2 regions of the Streptomyces sp. NPDC028298 genome follow, and region 2 is predicted to be linked to the other one. Evidence: riboswitches for the same ligand, from Rfam matches in the RefSeq annotation. Region 2 holds a riboswitch; the other holds the start of a gene.
The links. A riboswitch is a leader RNA that binds a small molecule or an ion and turns the genes downstream of it on or off. The one in region 2 is predicted to bind S-adenosylmethionine.

Region 1 (7,280 bases), on a different contig from region 2:
CGGCTCGCCCGCCTTGCGGACCATGCCGATGTGCCAGAGCTGCGGGACGATCGTGCCGCCCGCCGCGTGCACGGCGTCGGCGACCTTCGTCCATCCGGCGAGCTGGTCCTCGCCGTGGAAGCGCGGCACCGCGTCGCTCTGTCCGGCCGACTCGTGGCCGACGTAGGTGCCCTCGGTGACGATCAGGCCGACGCCCGCGGCGGCACGGCGGGAGTAGTAGCCGACCACGTCCTCTCCCGGTACGCCGCCCGGCGAGAACATCCGGGTCATCGGGGCCATGGCGATCCGGTTCGGGACGCTCAGGCCGTTGATGGAGACGGGGCGGGACAGGATCTCGGCGGCGCGGGACGCGGCGTCAGCGGTCACGTGGGGGCTCCTCGGAGAGGTGGTCGGTATGACGTCGAGCGGTCTGCGAAACAGGAGATTCCGTGCGGTATGTGCACATGCATCAACTGCTCTTCAGCGTCAACCTCCGCACCGGGCGAGGCATTCCGCCGCCCCGGGACTCGTCCCTGTGATCCGGGCCACGTACCGGGGCGGCCCGCCCGAGGAGACGTCCGGCGGCGGGCCGGGAAACGCCCGAGGGCGGCACCCTCCCTCTCGGGAAGGCGCCGCCCTCGGAACGTCAGGACGGTTGATCGACCGGGGTCGATCAGAAGTCCATGTCACCGCCCGGCATGCCGCCGCCGGCCGGGGCCGCGGCCTTCTCCGGCTTGTCGGCGATGACGGCCTCGGTGGTCAGGAACAGCGCGGCGATGGAGGCGGCGTTCTGCAGAGCGGAACGCGTCACCTTCGCCGGGTCGATGATGCCTTCGGCGATCATGTCGACGTACTCACCGGTCGCGGCGTTCAGGCCGTGGCCGACGGGAAGGTTGCGCACCTTCTCGACGATGACACCACCCTCGAGACCACCGTTGACGGCGATCTGCTTGAGCGGGGCCTCCAGGGCCAGACGCACGGCGTTGGCGCCGGTCGCCTCGTCACCCGAGAGCTCGAGCTTCTCGAAGACCGAGGAAGCCTGGAGCAGGGCCACGCCACCACCGGCGACGATGCCCTCCTCGACGGCCGCCTTCGCGTTGCGAACGGCGTCCTCGATGCGGTGCTTGCGCTCCTTGAGCTCGACCTCGGTGGCGGCACCGGCCTTGATGACGGCCACGCCGCCGGCCAGCTTCGCCAGACGCTCCTGGAGCTTCTCGCGGTCGTAGTCCGAGTCCGAGTTCTCGATCTCGGCACGGATCTGGTTCACACGGCCGGCGACCTGGTCGGCGGAGCCGGAGCCGTCGACGATCGTGGTCTCGTCCTTGGTAATGACGACCTTGCGGGCGCGGCCCAGCAGGTCCAGACCCGCGTTCTCCAGCTTGAGGCCGACCTCCTCGGAGATGACCTCGCCGCCCGTGAGGATGGCGATGTCGCCGAGCATGGCCTTGCGGCGGTCACCGAAGCCCGGGGCCTTGACGGCGACGGACTTGAAGGTGCCACGGATCTTGTTCACGACCAGGGTCGACAGGGCCTCGCCCTCGACGTCCTCGGCGATGATCAGCAGCGGCTTGCCCGACTGCATGACCTTCTCCAGGAGCGGGAGCAGGTCCTTCACGTTCGCGATCTTGGAGTTCGCGATCAGGATGTACGGGTCGTCGAGGACGGCCTCCATACGCTCCATGTCGGTGGCGAAGTACGCCGAGATGTAGCCCTTGTCGAAGCGCATACCCTCGGTGAGCTCCAGCTCCAGACCGAAGGTCTGGGACTCCTCGACGGTGATGACGCCTTCCTTGCCGACCTTGTCCATCGCCTCGGCGATGAGCTCGCCGATCTGGGTGTCGGCGGCGGAGATGGAGGCCGTGGAAGCGATCTGCTCCTTGGTCTCGACATCCTTGGCCTGCTCGAGCAGGGCACCGGAGACGGCCTCGACGGCCTTCTCGATACCGCGCTTGAGGGCCATCGGGTTGGCGCCGGCGGCGACGTTGCGCAGGCCCTCGCGGACGAGCGCCTGGGCGAGGACGGTCGCGGTGGTCGTACCGTCACCGGCGACGTCGTCCGTCTTCTTGGCGACTTCCTTGACCAGCTCGGCGCCGATCTTCTCGTACGGGTCCTCGAGCTCGATCTCCTTGGCGATGGAAACACCATCGTTGGTGATCGTGGGCGCGCCCCACTTCTTCTCGAGGACGACGTTACGGCCCTTGGGGCCGAGGGTGACCTTGACGGCGTCGGCGAGCTGGTTCATCCCGCGCTCGAGACCGCGCCGTGCCTCCTCGTCGAACGCGATGATCTTGGCCATGTGAAGTGGTCCTCCCGGACGGGGTGGATTGCTCCGGATCGCGCCCGCGCCCGCGACGGACGGCCCCCGAGCCCTGTGGTTCCTTGCCCCACAGGCCCGCGAGCCTCGCCGGCCCGATCCAAGTTCTGTCACTCTCACTCGGAGAGTGCTAACGCCAATGATTAGCACTCGACCCCGTCGAGTGCAAGGTGCGCTCGCGAAGCGAGCTCGTCGAGGGGTGGCGGTCGGGCGACGGGCGGGAGCAAGGTGCGCTCGCGAAGCGAGCCCCCTGGAAGCCCCCCGGAGACGCACGAGGGGCCCGCATCCCTGGTGGGATGCGGGCCCCTCGTGCGTGAGTTGAGTCGGTGGTCGTTCGCGCCCGATCAGACGGCGAGTTTGACCATGTCCGCCTGCGGACCCTTCTGGCCCTGCGAGATCTCGAACTCCACTCGCTGACCCTCTTCAAGGGTGCGGTAGCCGTCCATCTGAATCGCGCTGTAGTGCACGAAGACGTCCGCACCACCGTCGACCGCGATGAAGCCGTACCCCTTCTCCGCGTTGAACCACTTGACGGTGCCCTGAGCCATGCCTAACTCCCCTATTACTGGCCCTTGCACAGATCCACACTTCGCGGATCCGGGTCAGACCTCACCCCCCAACGGTTGGGGGTGTGCGCCGGAACGCGTCGACCGCGGCTGAATGTATCTGTCCAACTGCCCTCTGCAACAGGTCAATCGGACGAGAATTCTGGGCATGGCCGATCAATGATATGTGGAGAATGCGCAAGGATTCAGGGCAAGTCGGGCCCCGCAAATGCCATAAAATGCCCAAAAAGGTGAGTCACTTTGGCTACTTCTTGTCGCCCGAAGAACGGTCACTCATATGCGTCCGGCATGAAACCAACATCCAAATCGGAGCGACTTCCCCAACTCTAGCGCGTTCAACCCAACAGAATTGCCCCCTCCGTTTGTCTCACGGAGGGGGCAATTATGTGAACGCACTGTGTTCGGCATTACCGAGGGTAACGATCAGCCTCCGGCGACGGCCGGAATGATCGAAACGCCGACACCGTCCGGAGTCGCCGTCTCCAGTCCCTGCTCGAAGCGCACGTCGTCGTCGTTGACGTACACGTTCACGAAGCGACGCAGCTTGCCCTGGTCGTCCAGGACGCGCGCGGCGATGCCCGTGTGGTTCTTCTCCAGGTCGCTGATGACCTCGGCGAGGGTCGCGCCCTCGGCCGTCACCTCGGCGGCACCACCGGTGTAGGTGCGCAGGATGGTGGGGATGCGGACGTTGACGCTCATGATGCGAGGCCAGCCTCTCGGAAGGAGTCGAGGTTCGGGCGGATGGTCGCGGTCAGCCCGGTGTCGGAGGCCACCGCGTCCAGGGTCTTGAGGCCGTCGCCGGTGTTCAGCACGACCGTGGTGAGGGCCGGGTCGAGGAGACCGTTCTCGATGAGCTTGCGGGTGACACCGACGGTCACACCGCCGGCCGTCTCCGCGAAGATGCCCTCGGTGCGCGCGAGCAGCTTGATCGCGTCGACGATCTGCTCGTCGTTCACGTCCTCCACCGCGCCGCCGGTGCGCCGGGCGATGTCGAGCACGTACGGGCCGTCCGCCGGGTTGCCGATGGCGAGCGACTTGGCGATGGTGTCCGGCTTCTGCGGCCGTACGACGTCGTGACCGGCCTTGTAGGCCACGGACACCGGGGAGCAGCCCTCGGCCTGGGCGCCGAAGATCTTGTACGGCTTGTCCTCGACGAGTCCGAGCTTGATCAGCTCCTGGAGCCCCTTGTCGATCTTCGTGAGCTGGGAGCCGGAGGCGATGGGCACGACGAGCTGGTCGGGGAGCTTCCAGCCGAGCTGCTCGCAGATCTCGTACGCCAGGGTCTTGGAGCCCTCGGCGTAGTAGGGCCGCAGGTTGACGTTGACGAAGCCCCAGCCCTCGCCGGCCGGGTCGCCGATCAGCTCGGAGCAGAAACGGTTCACGTCGTCGTAGTTGCCCTGGATGCCGACGAGCTCGCCGCCGTAGACCGCGGCCATGACGACCTTGCCCTGCTCCAGGTCGTGCGGGATGAACACGCAGGAACGGAAGCCGGCGCGGGCCGCCGCGGCGCCCACCGCCCCGGCGAGGTTGCCGGTGGAGGAGCAGGAGAGGGTGGTGAAGCCGAAGACGCGGGCCGCTTCGATGGCCTGGGCGACGACGCGGTCCTTGAAGGAGTGCGTCGGGTTGCCGGAGTCGTCCTTGACGAAGAGCTTCCCGGCGTCGACGCCGAGCTCGCGGGCCAGGTTGTCGGCCTGGACGAGCTTGGTCCAGCCGGGGTTGATGTTCGGCTTGTCCGCCACGTCCGCGGGGACGGGCAGGAGCGGCGCGTAGCGCCAGATGTTCGTGGGTCCCGCTTCGATGCGCTTGCGGAGCTCTTCGGTGTCGTAGGCCGAGAAGTCGTAGGCGATCTCCAGCGGGCCGAAACACTCCTCGCAGGCGAAGACCGGGCCGAGCGGGACGCGGTGTCCGCACTCGCGGCAGGAAAGCGCCGCGGCCGGGCCGAGGTCTACCGCGTCGGCGGAGTTCGTGGTGCTTGCAACTGTCTGCGCAGCCATGGAGGCGAGGCCCTTTCTCCTCATCTTCCTCACGGCGCACTTCGCCGTGAGACGGATTTGGCACCTTCCCTAGCCGGGAGCCTCGCGACGCGATCGACATCGATCGGTACGAGACCGGCTGGAGGGTTGCCGGGGCTTCATCGGGCCGTATCCCTCTGCCCCTCTGGATGAGCGGTATTTGATTGTTGAACTGTTGAACACGATACGCGCCGACGATCCAGGACATGCGATGGTCATGCGCGTTGTTCAAGACTGTAACCGAAGGCCAGGACAGTTGAGATAGTCGTCCGAACCGCGAGACGACGGCAATCGATCTGCCGCTGGCCGCAGCGGGCACGCCGATGAGAGCGTGTGATCAGACAGTGAGGAGCCGCAGACGGTGCTGAGTAAAGTCGAAAGCTGGCTGAGCACACGCTCCTGGTCCGCGACCGACCGCCCGCTCCACAGGATCATGGCAGCCAAGCGTGTCACCGGATCGACGGTGAGTGTCGTGCTGCCCGCACTCAACGAGGAGGAGACGGTCGGCGAGATCGTCGCGATCATCCGCCACGATCTGATGCAGCAGGTGCCCCTCGTCGACGAGATCGTCGTCGTCGACTCCGGTTCGAGCGACCGCACCGCCGCGGTCGCCGCCGCCGCGGGCGCGCGCGTCGTGCACCGCGACGACATCCTCCCGCGGATCCCGGCCGTGCCCGGCAAGGGCGAGGTGCTGTGGCGGTCGCTGCTCGTGACGAGCGGGGACATCGTCTGCTTCGTCGACGCGGACCTCAAGGAGTTCTCGTCCGACTTCGTCTCCGGGATCGTGGGCCCGCTGCTCACCGAACCCGGCGTCGACCTGGTCAAGGCCATGTACGACCGCCCGATGGCCGGCGGCGGCGGGCAGGGCGGCCGGGTCACCGAGCTGATGGCCCGCCCGCTCCTGAACATGCACTGGCCGCAGCTCGCGGGCTTCGTCCAGCCGCTCGGCGGCGAGTACGCGGCCCGCCGCTCGCTGCTCGAACAGCTCCCCTTCCCCGTCGGCTACGGCGTCGAGCTGGGCATGCTCGTCGACGCCCTGCACCTGGTGGGCCTGGACGCCCTCGCCCAGGTCGACGTCGGGGTGCGCAAGCACCGCCACCAGGACGGGCAGGCGCTCGGCCGCATGGCCGCCGCGATCTACCGCACCGCGCAGCTCCGGCTGGCGCGCGGACACCTGATCCGTCCCTCCCTCACCCAGTTCGAGCGCGACCGCGACGGTTTCCGGCCGCGCACGTACTCCGTGGACACGGAGGAAAGGCCGCCGATGAGCGAAATCTCCGAGTACCAGACGCGCAGAGCCGCGTAGTCCGGCGCCGACGGCCGCCGATCGCATACGGCCGAAGGGCGCGTTTGAGCGTTTCGAGACGGGGCTAGGTTTCGAGGCATGGCTTCAACGCACGGTGCCCACAGGATTCTGGTCGCCTCCAACCGCGGCCCGGTCACCTACGAGGTACGGGAGGACGACTCGCTGCACGCCAGACGTGGCGGCGGCGGCCTCGTCTCCGGACTCTCGGCGATCGGGCCGGACGCGGGCGCCCTCTGGGTCTGCTCCGCCCTCGGGGTCGGCGACCGGGAGGCCGTGCGGCGCGGGGTCCACGAGGACGGCGTACGGATGCTGGCCATCGACGCCGACACGCACGCCGCCGCCTACAACGGCATCGCCAACTCCGTGCTGTGGTTCGTGCACCACCTGCTCTACCAGACCCCGCTGGAGCCGGTCTTCGACGCGGAGTTCCGGCGCCAGTGGGAGTCGTACCGGGCCTACAACCGCGCCTTCGCCGAGGCGCTGGCCGAGGAGGCGGCCGAGGGCGCGGCCGTGCTGGTCCAGGACTACCACCTCTGCCTGGTGCCCGGGATGCTCCGCGAACTGCGCCCCGACCTGCGCATCGGTCACTTCTCCCACACCCCGTGGGCGCCCGAGGACTACTTCCGGATGCTCCCCGACGACATCCGCGCGGAGCTGATGGCGGGCATGCTCGGCGCGGACCGGGTCGCCTTCCTGACCTGGCGGTGGGCCACCGCGTTCACGCGCTGCGCGGAGGCGACCGAACCCGGCCGCTACCGCGCCGGCTCGCCCTCGGGCGGCACCCCCCGCACGATCGAGCACCTGGACGGCGCCCGGCCGCCGGTGCGCGAGACCCGGGTCGGCGTGCACGGCCTCGGCGCGGACGCCGAGTTCCTGCGCGAGCGTTCGCACCGCGCGGACGTCGGGGAACGGATGGCCGCGCTGCGCGAGGAGATCGGCGCGGACCGCAGGACGATCGTGCGCGTCGACCGGACCGAGCTGTCCAAGAACATCGTGCGGGGGCTGCTGGCGTACCGGCAGCTCCTCGACGACCACCCGGAGTGGCGCGAGCGGGTCGTCCACGTGGCGTTCGCCTACCCGTCGCGGCAGGACCTCGCCGTCTA
Region 2 (7,280 bases):
GGTGATCACCTCACCCACGGAGAAGCGCGGATCGAGGGAGGCGTACGGGTTCTGGTAGACGAACTGGGCGCGTCGGCGCAGCTCCCGGGCACGGGCACCTCGGGCGGTGGTGACGTCGGTGCCGTCGAGCAGGATCTGCCCGGAGGTGGCGTCGGCGAGCCGGAGCACCAGCCGGGCGGTGGTGGACTTGCCCGAGCCCGACTCGCCCACCAGGGCCAGGGTCTGTCCGCGGCGCAGGGTGAAGCTGACGTCGTCGACCGCGCGCAGGGTGCGAGGCCCTTCGGCGGTGCGGGGGAGCCGGAACTCCTTGACCAGGTTGCGCGCCTCCAGCAGGGGTGATGTCTCCGCCGCGGGCGCAGGCGCGGGCACGTGCGTGAGTACGGGGGCGGGTACGGGTGCGTGCGCGGGTCCGGATGCGCGCGCGGGTACGGATGCGTGCGCGGCTACGGGTGGGCGGCGCCGCGCGGTGGTCATGCTCGGCGCGCTCGCCAGCAGACGCCGCGTGTACGCGTCCTGAGGGTCGGCGAGGACGTCACGGGTGGGCCCCGCCTCCACCACACGCCCTTGTGACATGACCACCAGCCGCTGCGACCGGTCGGCGGCGACCCCGAGGTCGTGGGTCACCAGCAGGACCGCGGTGCCCGACTCCTCGGCCAGATGCTGGAGATGGTCGAGGATGACCTTCTGCACGGTGACGTCGAGCGCGCTGGTCGGCTCGTCGGCGATGATCAGCTCGGGCCGGGCGGCGATCGCGACGGCGATCAGGGCGCGTTGCCGCATACCGCCGGAGAGTTCGTGCGGATACTGCCGGGCCCGTACGGGGGCGTCGGGCAGCCCCGCGCGGTCCAGCACGGCGATGGCCTCGGCGGCGGCCGACCGGCGGGTCGCCAGACCATGGATGCGCAGCACCTCGGCGACCTGCTCACCGATCCGCTTCACCGGATTGAGCGACACGGTCGGGTCCTGGGGGACGAGCCCGATCCGTGCCCCGCGTACGGTACGCAGTTCGCCTTCCGACAGCGTGGCCAGGTCGTGCCGGCCGAAGCGGACCGTGCCGCTGTCGATGGCCGCGTTCTCCGGCAGCAGCCGCGTGATCGCGTGCGCGGTCGTGCTCTTGCCGGAGCCGGACTCACCGACCACCGCGGTCACCTCGCCCGGCCGGACGTCGAGGTCCACGCCCCGGACCGCAGCCACGGTGCCGCCGCGGGTGCGGTACGAGACGGACAGGCCCCGGATCTCCAGCAGAGGGCGGCTCTTCGGCACGGATGTGGTCACGTCTTCGCCGTTCTCTTGTGCGTCGGTCATCGCTGCCGGGTCCATTCGCCGTCCAGCGCCCTCGCGACGCGGTTGGTCGCCAGGACGGTCGCGGCGATCGCCAGACCGGGCAGCGCGGTCAGCCACCAGGCGTTGGCCAAGTAGTTGCGGCCCTCGGAGATCAACGTGCCCCATTCCGGGGCCGGCGGGGGAGCGCCGTAGCCGAGGAAGCTCAGCGCCGAGACGGCCAGGATGGAGGCGCCGAAGTCGAGGGTGGCCAGGACGATCACCGGGCCGGCGGCGTTGGGCAGCACATGCCGGCCCAGCACCGAGTACCAGCGGGCCCCGCAGGAGCGCGACGCCTCCACGAACACGGCCTGGCGCACCCGCAGCACCTCGGCGCGCGTGACCCGGGCGAAGGAGGCGACGCTGGCGATGCCCACCGCGACGGCCACCTTCACCGTCCCGTATCCCAGCGCCGTCACCAGCGCCAGCGACAGGAACAGCGCGGGGATGGACAGCAGGACGTCGACGAAGCGCATCAGGGCGTCGTCCACCCAGCGGCCCACGAACCCCGCGACCAGACCGAGCAGGCCACCCACCACGAACGCCACCAGCACCGCGATCAGGGTGGCCTTCAGGGACAACTGCGCTCCATGGACCACCCGGGCGAAGACATCGCGGCCCAGCTCGTCCGTGCCGAACCAGTGCGCGCCGCTCGGTCCGCGGAAGTTCTCCGTCGGCACCCCCTTCAGCGGGTCCCGCGAAGTGAACAGCCGGGGCTGGAAGGAGGCCAGCACCACCAGGACGAGCACGACGACCGACACCAGCAGCCCGGGCCGACGGGCCAGGAACCGCAGCACCCGCCCGACGCCGGTACGACCTCCCGGTACGGGTTCGGGCTCCGTGGCGAGAGGCCGGGCGAGGCCGAGCGCGGCCTCGGCCGGGTCGTCGACAAGGCTCTGACTCATGCGACGCCCGCCCTTCCGCCCGAGGCCACCACGATCCGCGGGTCCAGCAGCGGATACACCAGGTCGACGACCAGATTCGTCGTCACGAAGATCAGCGCGCCGAACGCCACCACCCCCTGGACCACCGGGATGTCCTGGGCCGTGACGGCCGCCGCGGTCACGCGCCCCAGGCCGTCACGCGAGAACACCGTCTCGACGACGACCGAACCGGCGATCAGTTGTCCCACCAGCAGGCCGACGACCGTCAGGGCCGGCAGGGACGCGTTGCGCAGCGCGTGTCGCAGATGGACCCGCCACCGGCCCGCGCCCTTCGCGCGGGCCGTCTCCACGTACGCCTGGTCGAGCGCGGTGAGCAGGCTCTTCGCCAGCACCTGGGCGATCTGGGCGCCGGTCGGTATCGCGAGTGTCAGCGCGGGCAGCACCAGCCCGCGCAGCCCGTCGTTGCCGAACGCGGGGAACCAGCGGAGCCGGAAGGAGAACGCCTCGACCAGCAGCAACCCCACCCAGAACGTCGGGACGGACACCCCCAGCGGCGGCAGCGACAGCAGGAGCTGCCGCAGCCACCGCCGCGTGGTGTACGTCGCCGCCACAGCGAGGCCGCCGCCGAGCACCACCGCCAACAGCAGGGCCGTCGATGTGAGTTGGAGGGTCTGGGGCAGAGCGTCGGCCAGCGTCGAGGCGACGGGACGGCCGGTGGCCACCGAGTCGCCGAAGTCCCCCTGCACCGCCCGGCCGAGGTACTCGACGTACTGCACGAGCACCGGCTTGTCGAAGCCGTACTCGTGCCGCAGAGCCGCGATCTGCCGGGGATCGACCTGCCCCGACTCCATACCGGCACCGGCCATCGCCGTGACCGGGTCGCCCGGGAGGAAGTCGAGGACCAGGAACGACACGGTGTACGCCGCCCACAGCACGCCGGCCGCCTGGGCTAGCCGCTTGATCACATAGCCGCGCACGGGTCAGCCGATCCAGGTGTCGTGCAACTGGATCCGGCTGGAGGCGTCGAAGGCGAGACCGTGCACCTTCGTGGACACGCCGAGCTGCGTCTGCAGCTCCACCACCGGCACGTTGTAGGCGTCCCGTACGATCGACCGCTGTGCCTGGGCCACCAGTCGACCGCGCTCGGTCGGGTCGGTGGTGGCGGCCTGGGCGGAGAGTGTCGTGTCCAGACCGCTCGCCGGCACACGGTAGAAGTTGGCCAGCTTCGTGGAGAAGGAACTGCGCAGGATGTCGGGGTCGGCGCGGGTGATGTTGCCCCAGATCGCTTCGTACGAGCCCGCCTGCTGGATCGGCGTGAGCTGGGGGAGCTGGAGCTGCTTGAGGGTCACCTGAACGCCGACGGACTTCAGTTGCTGTTGCACCAGCTCCAACGCGGGCTGGTTCGTCGCCGCGTTGGGAACCCAGTCGATGGTCAGGCTCAGCTTCTTGCCGTCCTTGACGCGGGTGCCGTCGGCGCCCGCCTTCCAACCGGCCTCGTCCAGCAGGGACTTCGCCTTGGCCGTGTCGAGGGTCAGGTCGGAGGCGAGGCTGGTGTAGTCCGGTGTGGTGTGCGCGAGGACACTGGTGGCCGGCCGGGTACCGGTGGGGAAGACGGTGTCGGCGATCTGCTTCCGGTCGATGGCGGCCAGGATGGCCCGGCGGACCCTGGCGTCCTTCAGGGCCGGCTGGGCGTTGTTGAAGCCGAGTCCGAAGGTGATCCCGGGATTGGCCCGCCGCTGGAAGGCGACCTGACCGCCCTTGAGTGCCGCTTCGTCGGCCCTGCCCACGCTGCCGATCGCGTCCACCTGTCCGGAGCGCAGACTGCCGGCCCGTACGCCCGCCTCCGGCACGACCTTGAACACCAGCTTGTCCAGGTAGGCCTCGCCCTTCTTGCCCCACCGGGAGGAACCCCAGGCGTAGCCGGGGCGTTTGGCCAGCGTGACCGACTGGTTCTGCACATAGCGCTTCAGCACGAAGGGCCCGGAACCGACGACCCCGTCACTGCACTTCTGCTGAGGTGACCGCTTCACGCTCGCGGACGACTCGATACCCAGCGAGTGGGTCGAAGTCGCCTGCAGGAACTGGGCGTTGGGCTGCTGGAAGGTCACCTTGACCGTGAGCGGGTCCACCACCGTGGTGCTCTTCGCGCCGCTCAGGTACCCCTCGGCGAGGGTTCCCAGGACGCCGAGTCTCGGCACCGCGTCGAAGTTGTCCTTGACCACCTGGGCGGTCAGCGGGGACCCGTCGCTGAAGGTGACACCCGAGCGCAGGTGGAAGGTGAAGGCGGTCGCGTCGGTGCTGATGTCCCAGCTCTTCGCCAGCCACGGCACGATCTTGCCGGTCTTGGGGTCCTGGTCCGTCAGGGAGTCGACGATCTGGCGCACCGAGTAGATCGTGTCGTTGCTGCCGACCTGCTGGGGATCCACGCAACCGGCGTCGGAACCCACGGCGAAGGTCAGCGTCCCGCCGGAACGCGGCTTGCCGCTCCCGGTTCCGGAGCCGTCGGTGCCGGCGCCGCAGGCGGCCAGCAGCACGCTGGTGCTGAGAAGGGCGGTGAGCCTTGCCCATCGGGGAGAACGGGTGGACCGGGGAGATCGGGGAGATGTGAATTCCGGACGTGCTCTCACGGAGGAGTCTCCTCTTGGTGTCGCCGGGCACGGGCGTCGTACGAGGCACGACCGCGCACGGGAACGCGGGCCCGTCGGCTCGATGCCGGTGACGGGCGATGACCTGCGGACAGGGGCCGGGCGGAAAGCGGAAAGCGGAAAGCGGAAAGCGGAAAGCGGAAGCGGATTGGAGAGATCAGAGAGATCGGGGGAAGGGGGCGCCGGGTGCGGACGCGTGCCGTGACGGCTGGTCACGGATGCCGGCTGTCGGCAGGCCTCATGGGCGTCGACAGCCCGCGCATCTCATCGACGTCGACGCGGGTGGGCCTCACCGAGGTGCACCGCCGAAGGGAGGCGTCGGCGCCCGGCTGCGGAAGGGGCCGTCAGGCCTGACAGAAGCAGCTCGTCGAGCGCTTCAGGTCGATGTGACGTCGGCGCGCCAGCCGGGAGAACACCACGGCGACGGCGAAGGAGGCGTCGGAGCCACCACCGTGCCGCATAAGGTTCCTCCACAGGTCCGGCCCCGGTCGTGGGGCCACGCGCTTGCGGTGATCGTCGCTGATCCCGCCGGGCTTTCACCTGGAGCACCCCACCGCGCGGGAGGGTTGCCGGTCAGCGAGCCAGGGCTTGACGCTGACACTCAATGCCGTTCGTGATCGTACGGAGCGGTTCTCTTCTACGTCAATGGCGGCACCGGACTCCGGCGGAGCGAACCGCCCGAGTCCGGTGGAGCGAGCCAGGTTCAGGCACCGCCGCGTTCGCGCGGGATCTTCTGACCCGCCTCGATGGACACCGGCAGCCGGTTCTCCGCCGGGGGCAGAGGGCAGGTGGCCAGGTCGGTGTAGGCGCACGGCAGGTTCGTGGCGCGGTTGAAGTCGAGGACGACCGTCCCCTCGGAGTCGGGTGCCTCGACGGACAGGCTCCGGTTGGCGGCGTAGGTCGTGACCCCGGAGGTCGCGTCGGTGAAGAGAACCGACAGCCCGCCCGGGACATGACCGGGGAACACCGTCAGCGACAGAGGACGTCCGTCCAACTCGAACTCGATCCTGCCCGGGGCGTCATACACGTGCTCCAAGCCCTCGACCGCGGCGCCCACGGTGGTGGGACGCGGCTCGTCGAAGGGGACGTAACGGCCCGTCACGGCCCAGCGCGGGTCGGGGGCGTAGGCGGGCGTTCCGGTGAAGGACTTGAGCAGCGGGGCGTCCGGGTGCCGGGGGCGCACGATGTCGTGGCCGCCCCGCTTGGCGACCTCGATGACGGCGTCCTTCCAGACCGCCTCGACACCACCGCGTTCGGGCAGCACGCCGAAGTGGTGCTCACCGCGTACCGGTGTCCCGTCGACGACGAGTTCCTCACCGTCGTCGAGGGTGACGACGACCCCGTCGGGGCCGGTGTGCCATGCGCCGGGCGCGTCGGGGAAGCGCTGCGGGCGGTCGTCGAGCCAGTGGAGGCCGGTGATCGCCAGGAAGCCGTGGGGGGCGGCGAGCCGGGCCTCCTGTCCGCGGTACCAGTCCAGCCACTGCTCGGTGAAGGCGTGCAGGTCTGTGGTGGTCGCCTCGCTGGTCATGAATTCTCCTTCGCTACAAGCCGCGTGAGGGTCGCCCTCTTGCGGGGGTGCGGGGTTCTTTGTCGCGGTCGCGGTCGCTGTCGGTGAGGAGGTGAGTCGGGGAATCGTCGCTTCGGTAAGCGGGTCGGCGGGTCGGTAGGTCGGCCGTTGAGGGTCGGCCAAAGGCGGGTCGGTGGAGTCGGAGGTCCGTGGACCGGTGGGTCGGTGAGGCGCTGGGCTCAGGCCGCGAGTTCGCCGAGGAGCGCCCAAGTTCGGCGCCGGTCCGCCGCTCCCGCGATCTCGGTGCCCGAGAACACGACCTCGGTGGCGCCCGCGTCGCGGTAACGCCGTACCTCGGCCTCGACCGTCTTCTCGTCGCCGATCACGGCCAGGTCCGCGGCTCGGCGACCGCCGGACAGTTCGATGACCCGGGCGTAGGACGGGATCTGTTCGTAGAACGAGAGCGTCTCGGTGGCCTTGGCCCGTACCGCGTCCACGTCGTCCGTGACCACGCCGGGCACCAGCGCCACGATCCTGGGCGCGGGCCGTCCGGCGGCCTCGGCCGCGGCGGTGAGCGCGGGCACGATGTGCTCCGCGAGGGCGCGAGGTCCTGCGAGGTAGGGCAGGATCCCGTCCGCAAGCTCACCGCTGACCCGGAGCGCCTGCGGGCCCATGGCGGCGACCAGCAGCGGAACGCCCGACTCGGCGCCCGGTACGCGAGCGGACAGGGGAGTCGTGGCGGAGAGCAGCTCACCGCGGAAGTCGGCCGTGCCGGTCTCGGTCAACTGGCGCAGCACGGTGAGGAATTCGCGCAGCCTGGCGATGGGACGCTCGAAGGGCAGGCCGAAGCCGGTCTCCGTGATCAGCTTCGTGCCCAGGGCCAGGCCGAGGTGGTAGCGGCCGTGGGTCGCGGCCTGGGCGGTC

Region 1: it holds a riboswitch for S-adenosylmethionine, as region 2 does, so the genes downstream of both, thrC (threonine synthase) here and ACZ4TO_RS37845 (putative leader peptide) in region 2, are expected to answer to the same signal.

What each region holds. Positions count from the first base shown of each region.
Region 1 is NZ_JBVHTL010000006.1:158,437-165,716, reverse strand. It holds gene ACZ4TO_RS26365 (NADH:flavin oxidoreductase) at 1-366, opposite strand, end outside; gene groL (chaperonin GroEL) at 653-2,275, opposite strand; gene ACZ4TO_RS26355 (cold-shock protein) at 2,638-2,841, opposite strand; gene ACZ4TO_RS26350 (MoaD/ThiS family protein) at 3,283-3,558, opposite strand; gene thrC (threonine synthase) at 3,555-4,853, opposite strand; SAM riboswitch class I at 4,871-5,027, opposite strand; gene ACZ4TO_RS26340 (glucosyl-3-phosphoglycerate synthase) at 5,233-6,177, shown strand; gene ACZ4TO_RS26335 (alpha,alpha-trehalose-phosphate synthase (UDP-forming)) at 6,256-7,280, shown strand, end outside.
Region 2 is NZ_JBVHTL010000012.1:57,657-64,936, forward strand. It holds gene ACZ4TO_RS37825 (dipeptide ABC transporter ATP-binding protein) at 1-1,305, opposite strand, end outside; gene ACZ4TO_RS37830 (ABC transporter permease) at 1,302-2,225, opposite strand; gene ACZ4TO_RS37835 (ABC transporter permease) at 2,222-3,181, opposite strand; gene ACZ4TO_RS37840 (ABC transporter substrate-binding protein) at 3,185-4,738, opposite strand; gene ACZ4TO_RS37845 (putative leader peptide) at 5,194-5,310, opposite strand; SAM riboswitch class IV at 5,345-5,458, opposite strand; gene ACZ4TO_RS37850 (DUF1684 domain-containing protein) at 5,553-6,377, opposite strand; gene ACZ4TO_RS37855 (LLM class F420-dependent oxidoreductase) at 6,596-7,280, opposite strand, start outside.